DNA from 2 places in the Achromobacter sp. EG18 genome. Region 2 is predicted to be linked to the other one. Evidence: riboswitches for the same ligand, from Rfam matches in the RefSeq annotation. Region 2 holds a riboswitch; the other holds the start of a gene.

Region 1 (4,404 bases), 1.4 Mb from region 2:
GACGCAGGGCAATGGATGCGGTGTGGATAGTCGCCGTCGGGGCGGCCGTGGCGGGATTCGTGCAGGGCCTGTCGGGCTTTGCCTTCGGCATGGTGGCCATGTCGTTCTGGGCCTGGGTGCTGGATCCGCGGCTGGCGGCGGCGCTGGCCGTGTTCGGCGCGCTCACCGGCCAGCTGCTGGCGGTATTCTCGGTGCGGCGCGGCTTCAACTGGCCGTTGCTGTGGCCCTTCCTGCTCGGTGGCCTGGCCGGTATTCCGCTGGGCGTCCTGATCCTGCCGCACCTGGACATGGACTGGTTCAAGGCCGTGCTGGGCGCGCTGCTGGCGCTGTGGTGTCCGGTCATGCTGATGGCGCAGCGCTTGCCGCGCATCGGCGGCAATCGCTGGGGGGACGGCGCGGTCGGACTGGTGGGCGGCGTGATGGGCGGCATCGGCGGCTTCGCCGGCAGCGTGCCGACCCTCTGGTGCACGCTGCGCGGTTTCGGCAAGGACACGCAGCGCGCCGTGATCCAGAATTTCAACCTGTCGATGCTGGCCGTGACCATGGCCACCTACCTGGCCACGGGCATCGTCACGCGCGACATGGCGCCCATGTTCGCCGTGGTGGCGCCGGCCATGCTGATCCCCACGCTGCTGGGCACGCGCCTGTACATCGGCATATCGGAAGTCACGTTCCGCCGCCTGGTGCTGGGGTTGCTGACCTGCTCGGGACTGACATTGCTGGCCTCCTCGGTGCCGCGGCTGCTGGGGTATTGAGGGCCGGTCCGCGTCCGGCCCGCTCCCGGCCTGTGCTCTGCCGCAATGGCTTTACGACAGTCCGACCCCCTCCCGCACACTCGCCGCCAGCATCTGCGCCGTGGCCGCCGACAGCGTCCAGCCCAGGTGCCCATGGCCGGTGTTGTAGAACACGCCGGGCCGCTTGCCGGGGCCGACGCGCGGCATCATGTCGGGCATCATCGGCCGCAACCCGCACCAGGGCACCACGCGCGCCGTGCGCACGCCGGGAAAGTGGCGGCGGGTCCAGTCCACCAGCGGCTGGATGCGTTCGGCGCGGATGTCCAGGTTGAAGCCGTTGAACTCGGCCGTGCCGGCCACGCGGAAACGGTCGCCCAGGCGGCTGGTGACGATCTTGGCGGCCTCGTCCAGCAGGCTCACGCTGGGCGCGGCGGCCTGGCTGGCGGCGTCGTCCAGGTGCACGCTGATCGAATAGCCCTTGACCGGATAGATGTTCAGCCTGTCGCCCAATTGCCGCGCGAACTGGCGGCTGGCGGCGCCGGCGCAGACCACGATGGCGTCGGTCTCGTGCTGTTCGTGCCGCGTGCCGTCCTCGCGCGCCAGGTCCAGCACGTAGGGCAGGCCGTCGCGGCTGATGGCGCGGATGTCGGCATCCTGTTCGAAGCGCACGCCGCGGCGCGCGCAGGCCCGCGCCAGGCCGCTGGTGAACTTGTGGATGTCGCCGGTGGCGTCGGACGGCGTATAGAAGCCGCCGTGGCAGGGCGTTTGCAGCGTCGGCTCGATGCCGCGGATTTCCTCCGGCGTGACGGCGTGCCGCTCCAGCCCGCCTTCGCGCAGCAGCGCGTTGGCGCGGCGCGCGGTCTCGAAGCTGGCGGCATCGTGGTAGATGTGCAGGATGCCGCGGCGCTCCAGGTCGAAATCGATGCCTTCCTCCTCGGCCATGGCGTACAGGTGCTGGCGCGCCTCGATCGCCATGCGCGTGGTGGCGATGGTGTTCTGGCGATAGTTGCGGATCTGCCCCATGAACTGGGCCAGCCATGAATACTTGTGCCAGCTCGGACGCGGATTGAGCAGCAGCGGCGCGTCGTGGCGGCCGAGGCAGCGCAGGCCTTTCAGGATGGTGGCGGCGCTGTTCCAGACTTCGGCATTGCTGGCGGACAACTGGCCGCCGTTGGCGTAGGACGTCTCCATGGCGGGATAGCGCTGACGGTCGTAGACGGTGACGTCGTAGCCCAGTTTGCTCAAGGCGTAGGCGGACGTGACGCCGGTGATACCGGCGCCGATGATGGCGATGCGGGGCATGATGGCTCCAGATGGCGTGGCCACGATCCGATGATCGCGGCACCCCATCTGTCTCTGTACCTGAGAGCTTCACCCGGGCGCGAGGGCGCGGGTTCCCCTTCGGTGGGCGCCAGGCGCCTCTCTCCAGATTGTCTAGACCGCGCAGTCCTGTTGCCTGAGAGTTTCCGGGGCGGTTGCTCCGTCGGCGCCCGTCACGGGGGACGGGACTCTTCTGCGGGGTTTTGAATCGACGCAGTGAGAATAGCCAAAATCTGCCGCGAGCGGGACTCAGGGTTAATACCAGGAAGGAGGCGGATAGGCTCTACACTGGGCGCCAACCCGCGCGGCACGCGCCGGTCAGAAAACGAAAGGACGATCCCGCATGCGCGCTCCGGCAATGTTCCGTATTTCCCTGCTATCCGCGACGTTGGCGCTGGCCCTGGCCGGCACCGCCTCGGCCAGCCCGGCCGTTGCGCAAGCGCCCGCCGCCAAGGCAGCCACGGCATCGGCCTCCGCATCCACGCCCGCATCTTCGCCGACATCCACGCCGGCATCCCCCGCCCAGGCGTCCGCGACACCGGCATCCACGCCCGCCAAGGCCGATCGCGCCACCGCCGCCGTCGACGCCGCGGTGGCCGAGGTCATGCGCCAATACGGCATCGACGGCATGGCCATCGGCGTCAGCCACAATGGCGAGCAGCGCTTCTTCAACTATGGCGACGCCTCGCGCCAGCCGCGCCGCGCCGTTTCCAGCGACACCCTGTTCGAACTGGGTTCGATCAGCAAGACCTTCACCGTCACGCTGGCCGCCTACGCGCAGGCCACGGGCCGCCTGTCGCTGGCCGACAGTCCGGCCAAGTGGGTGCCCGAGCTGCAAGGCAGCGAATTCGCCAAGCTGACGCTGGTGAACCTGGCCACGCACACCGCCGGCGGCTTTCCCTTGCAGGTGCCGGACGCGGTCCAGAACACGGCGCAACTGATGGACTACCTCAAGGCCTGGACCCCGCAGTATGCGCCCGGCACGAAGCGCACCTATGCCAACCCCAGCATCGGCATGCTGGGCGTGGTGGCGGCACGCGCGCTGGGCGAGTCCTACGTGGCGGCGATGGAGCAGCAGTTGTTTCCCAAGCTGGGCCTGCGCGACACCTGGCTGGAGGTGCCGCCGCGCAAGATGCCCGACTACGCCCAGGGCTACGACAAGCAGGACGCGCCGGTGCGCGTGAACCCGGGCGTGCTGGCCGACGAGGCCTACGGCGTGAAGTCCAGCGCCCGCGACATGCTGCGTTTCATCGAGATCAATCTGGGCGCCGTGCCAGTTGACGCCACGCTGCAGCGTGCCATCGCCGAGACCCACACCGGCTATTACCAGTTGGGCGCGATGACGCAGGACCTGATCTGGGAACAGTATCGCTACCCGGTGGCGGTGGACGACCTGGTGCGCGGCAACTCCGCCCAGGTCGCGTTCGAGACCCTGCCGGTCAAGGCCCTGCAACCGCCGCTGGCGCCGCGGCAGTCGGTGTGGGTCAACAAGACCGGCGCCACCAATGGCTTTGGCGCCTACGTGGCATTCGTGCCGTCGCGCAAGCTCGGCATCGTGATCCTGGCCAACCGCAACTATCCCAACCAGGCGCGGGTGCGGTTGGCGTTGCGGGTGCTCGAGGCGCTGGCGCCGTGAATGCCGCCGGCCGGCGCGCAGCGGCCTTCAGGATCGGGCCGCAGGGCGCGCCTGGCCGGCCGCCCTGGCGCCGTCGAACCTCGGCAGCAGCCCCATGATCTCCAGCCGCGCGCACAACTCGCCCAGCCGCCGCAGCTTGTACGCTTCGACGTCCATGCCGCCATAGTCGTAGAAGCCTTGCCCTTCGCGCAGGCCGTTGCGCCCCTGTTCCATGTTGCGTTCGATGATGGCCGGGGCCGCGAAGCGCGTATCTAGCGCGCCGGACAGGTAGCGCGAGGCGTAGTAGAGGATGTCGCCGCCGCCCCAGTCGATGAACTCCAGCAGGCCCAGCACCGAGAAGCGCAGGCCGAAGCCCAGCCGCACGGCGGTGTCGATGTCCTCGGCGCTGGCCACGCCTTCCTCGACCATGCGGGCCGCCTCGTTCATGGCCAGCGCCTGGATGCGCGGCACGATGTAGCCGGCGGCGGGCGCGCACCGCACCGGCGTCTTGCCGGCCAGGCGCAGCACCGCCAGCAGGTCCTGCAACGCCACGTCGCTGGTCCGCGGGCCGGGGCTCACCTCCACCAGCGGGATCAGGTAGGCGGGATTGAGCCAGTGCGCGTTCAGGAAGCGGCCGGGCGCGCGCACCATGTCGGCCAGTTCGGTGACCAGGAAGGTCGAGGTGGTGGAGGCGATGACGCTGTCCGGCGCGCAGGCCTCGCCGAGCCAGTCGAA
Region 2 (4,404 bases):
ACGCCCGCCGGCAAGCTGGCGGTGGAAAGCAGTGCCAACCAGGACAGCCCGCTGATGCAGGGCAACACGCCGATCCTGGGCCTGGACGTGTGGGAACACGCCTACTATCTCAAGTACCAGAACCGCCGCCCGGAATACATCGGCGCCTTCTACAATGTGATCGATTGGCCCGAGGTGGCGCGCCGCTACGCCGCCGCCGTGGGCTGAGCCGGCATTGCGCGGGGGCAGCGGTCCATGAATACCTTCAGCCGTCATCGCATTCGGCCCGCGGCCACCAGCGTCAGTGTCTGGACGCTGGCGGTGCTGGTCGCCTGCCTGGGCCTGCACCAGATGTGGGCCTATTTCAACGACCACGCGCCGCACGTGGCCGACGCCCTGCTGGGCGGCATGGTCGCCGCGGGCGCCACCGCGGCGGGCACGTTGCCGATCCTGTTCGCGCGCACCATCCCGCAGAAGATGCAGGACAGCATGTTCGGCTTCGGCGCCGGCGTGATGCTGGCCGCCAGCGCCTTCTCGCTGGTGGCGCCGGGCATCGCGGCGGCCGAGGCGCAGGGCGCGGGGCCGTGGGGCGCCGGCCTGACGGTGGGCGCCGCCATCCTGCTGGGGGCGGCGGCGCTGTTGCTGATGGACCGGTTGCTGCCTCACGAGCATTTCATCAAGGGCCGCGAAGGTATCGAGGCCCACCGGCTGCGCCGTACCTGGCTGTTCGTCTTCGCCATCACCCTGCACAACCTGCCCGAAGGCCTGGCCATCGGCGTCGGCTACGCCGGCAACGACCCGGTGCGCGGCACGGCGCTGGCCACCGGCATCGCCATCCAGGACATCCCCGAGGGCCTGGTGGTGGCCGTGGCGTTGATCGCCGCGGGCTACAAGCGCGCGTTCGCGGTGGCGCTGGGCATGCTGTCGGGCCTGGTCGAGCCGGTGGGCGCGGTGCTGGGCGCGGCCGTGGTGGGCTGGTCGGCGGCGCTGCTGCCGTGGGGCCTGGGCTTTGCCGCCGGCGCCATGCTGTTCGTGATCAGCCACGAAATCATTCCTGAATCGCACCGCAAGGGGCACGAGGTCTACGCCACCTGCGGGCTGATGCTGGGCTTCGTGCTGATGATGCTGCTGGACACCGCGCTGGGCTGAAGCGGCGCCCGGGCGGCGATCGCGGATCAACAACGGAACCGCGTTTCGCGGTATGCTTTCGGCGCTGTCACGCATGTTGCGGGAGAGAGCGGCCGTTCGCGGCTGCCGCCGAAGGCGCAATTCGCCCGGAATCGCTCAGGTATCCCATACCGCGCATGCTTGCCCTGTCCCGGTTTTCACCGCGCGGACTCGGCAAAGCAGCACTCTGGAGAGACCTGGCGCCGCTGCCCAATCAGGGACATAGCGAGCAGCCCAGGCGCCGAAGGTGCAAACCCGCCACGCGGGGCAACTCTCAGGCAAAAGGACAGAGGGGCGGAAGATTCAGCCGTTGCGCGGGCGTTTTCCGTCTGTCCGCCAGCGGCATTCCGTAACCCTGGCACCGCTGCCGCTCCGGAGTACCCGCGCATGTCCGCACCCCTCAAACGCACCCCGCTGGCCGAAGAACATATCGCCTCCGGCGCCCGCATGGTCGATTTCGGCGGCTGGGATATGCCCCTGGCCTACGGCTCGCAACTGGAAGAGCACCACGCGGTGCGCCAGGACGCCGGCATGTTCGACGTCTCGCACATGCTCAACGCCGACGTCACGGGCCCCGACGCCTACGCCTTCCTGCAGCGCCTGGTGGCCAACGACGTCGCCAAGCTGACCGTACCGGGCAAGGCGCTCTACACCTGCATGCTGAACCCGCAGGGCGGCGTCATCGACGACCTGATCGTGTACTTCTTCGCGCTCGACGAATGGCGCGTGGTGGTCAACGCCGGCACCGCCGACAAGGACATGGCCTGGATGCAGCGCGTCAAGCAGGCCGGCAAGTTCGACGTCACCATCACGCCGCGCCGCGACTTGGCCATGATCGCCGTGCAGGGCCCCAACGCCCGCGCCAAGGTCTGGGCCGCGCGCCCGGCCTGGCAGGCCGCCAGCGAGCCGCTGACCCCGTTCGTGGCCGCGCGCGTCGGTGACGACACGCTGGTGGCGCGCACCGGTTACACCGGCGAAGACGGCTTCGAAATCGTGCTGCCCGCGGCCGAGGCGGTGCAACTGTGGCGCGACCTGGCGGCCCAGGGCGTGCGCCCGGCGGGCCTGGGCGCGCGCGACACGCTGCGCCTGGAAGCCGGCATGAACCTGTATGGCCAGGACATGGACGAACTGACCCAGCCCGGCGAAGCCGCGCTGACCTGGACGGTGTCCCTGAAGAACCCCGAGCGCCGCTTCATCGGCCGCGATGCGCTGGAGCAGTTCGCCACGCCCGCCGCCTTCGTCGGCCTGAAGCTGCAGGAACGCGGGGTGATGCGCGCCCACATGGCGGTGCGCACCGCGCAGGGCGTGGGCGAGCTCACCAGCGGCACCATGTCGCCGACGCTGGGCGTGTCGATCGGCTTTGCCCGCCTGCCGCAAGGCGTGGCCGCGGGCGACACGGTCGAGGTCGACATCCGCGGCAAGTGGGTGCCCGCCCTGGTCTGCAAGCTGCCGTTTGTCCGTAACGGCAAAGCCGTCGAACACTCGTAAACTCGAAGCTTCGCGCCGGTGGCCGGCCCTGCGGGGCGTGGCCGCCGGCGCGAGGCGCGCAACACCATTTCCTTATCCGAATCCCCCAGGAGTTCCCATGAGTCTGCCCATCGATCGCAAGTACACCGAGTCCCATGAATGGGTCAAAGCCGAAGGCGACGTGTTCGTCGTCGGCATCACCGATACCGCCCAGGACCAGCTGGGTGACCTGGTCTTCGTCGGCGACGTCAAGGTCGGCGCCAAGCTGAACGCGGGCGAGACCGCCGGCGTGGTCGAGTCGGTCAAGGCCGCCTCCGACATCTACGCGCCCGTGGCCGGCGAAATCGTCGCGTTCAACGACGAGCTGGAAAGCAACCCCAACCTGATCAACGAATCGGCCTTCACCGCCTGGATCTTCAAGATCAAGCCGGTCAACGCCGCCGATGCCGACAAGCTGCTGGACGCCGCCGGCTACGAAGCCATCGCCAACGGCTAAGCCCGTCAGGGCGGGCGCGGCGCTGGCGCCGCCGCCCGTCCATGCATCACCGTCCGTCCCTCCCGACGACACCGCCATCCCGAGATCCCCCCATGTCGCGCGCCCTAGACACCCACACCGACTTCATCCCCCGCCACATCGGCCCCTCCGACGCCGACCAGGCCGCCATGCTCGCCGCCATCGGCAGCCCCAGCTTGGACGCCCTGATCGAAGAAGTCGTGCCGCCCAAGATCCGCAGCCAGGCGCCGCTGGCGCTGCCGCCGTCGCGCAGCGAAGCCGACGTGCTGGCCGAACTGAAGCAGATCGCCGGCCGCAACAAGGTCTTTCGCAACTACATCGGCCAGGGGTACTACGGCACGCAGACGCCCAACGTGGTGTTGCGCAACATTCTCGAGAATCCCGCCTGGTACACGGCCTACACGCCGTACCAGCCCGAGATCTCGCAGGGTCGCCTGGAGGCCCTGCTGAACTACCAGACCATGGTCGCCGACCTGACCGGGCTGGACATCTCCAACGCCTCGCTGCTCGATGAAAGCACCGCCGCCGCCGAAGCCATGACGCTGGCGCGCCGCAGCGCCAAGTCGCAAAGCCCGGTGTTCTTCATCTCGCGCCACGTGCATCCGCAGACCATCGAAGTCGTGCGCACGCGCGCCGAGGGCCTGGACATCGAGATCGCCGTCGGCGACGAGACCGAAGGCCTGCCGGAATGCTTTGGTGTGCTGCTGCAGTACCCGCACAGCACCGGCTCGGTGGCCGACTACCGCAAGCTGGCCGAGACCGCCCACGCGCAAGGCGCGGTGGTGGCCGTGGCCACCGACCTGCTGGCGCTGGCGCTGCTGGCCGCGCCGGGCGAGTGGGGCGCGGACATCGCCATCGGTTCGGCCCAGCGCTTCGGCGTGCCGTTCGGTTTCGGCGGCCCGCACGCCGGCTTCATGGCCTGCAAGGACGCCTTCAAGCGCAACATGGCCGGCCGCCTGGTCGGCGTGTCCAAGGACGCCCAAGGCAACCCGGCGATGCGCCTGGCGCTGCAGACGCGCGAACAGCACATCCGCCGCGAGAAGGCCACCTCGAACATTTGCACCGCGCAGGTGCTGCTGGCCGTGATGGCCGGCATGTACGCCGTCTGGCACGGCCCGGCCGGCATCCGCCGCATCGCCGAGCGCGTGCAGCGCTACACCGCCATCCTGCGCGCCGAACTCGGCAAGCTGGGCATCAAGGTCGCCAACGACACCTTCTTCGACACGCTGCTGCTGGAAACCGGCCCGGCCACGCCCGCCATCATCACCGCCGCCGAG

The links. Region 2 has a riboswitch for glycine ahead of gcvT (glycine cleavage system aminomethyltransferase GcvT). Riboswitches for the same ligand answer to the same signal wherever they lie in the genome.
Region 1: it holds a riboswitch for glycine, as region 2 does, so the genes downstream of both, AC6CR5_RS10390 (D-amino acid dehydrogenase) here and gcvT (glycine cleavage system aminomethyltransferase GcvT) in region 2, are expected to answer to the same signal.

What each region holds. Positions count from the first base shown of each region.
Region 1 covers NZ_CM186213.1:2,281,576-2,285,979, reverse strand. Annotated here, with positions in the region: gene AC6CR5_RS10395 (sulfite exporter TauE/SafE family protein) at 12-755, shown strand; gene AC6CR5_RS10390 (D-amino acid dehydrogenase) at 807-2,036, opposite strand; glycine riboswitch at 2,081-2,167, opposite strand; glycine riboswitch at 2,169-2,260, opposite strand; gene blaELC (ELC family class C beta-lactamase) at 2,398-3,690, shown strand; gene AC6CR5_RS10380 (3-hydroxybutyryl-CoA dehydrogenase) at 3,718-4,404, opposite strand, start outside.
Region 2 covers NZ_CM186213.1:3,680,324-3,684,727, reverse strand. Annotated here, with positions in the region: gene AC6CR5_RS16840 (superoxide dismutase) at 1-207, shown strand, start outside; gene AC6CR5_RS16835 (ZIP family metal transporter) at 235-1,128, shown strand; glycine riboswitch at 1,198-1,290, shown strand; glycine riboswitch at 1,324-1,446, shown strand; gene gcvT (glycine cleavage system aminomethyltransferase GcvT) at 1,534-2,634, shown strand; gene gcvH (glycine cleavage system protein GcvH) at 2,732-3,109, shown strand; gene gcvP (aminomethyl-transferring glycine dehydrogenase) at 3,202-4,404, shown strand, end outside.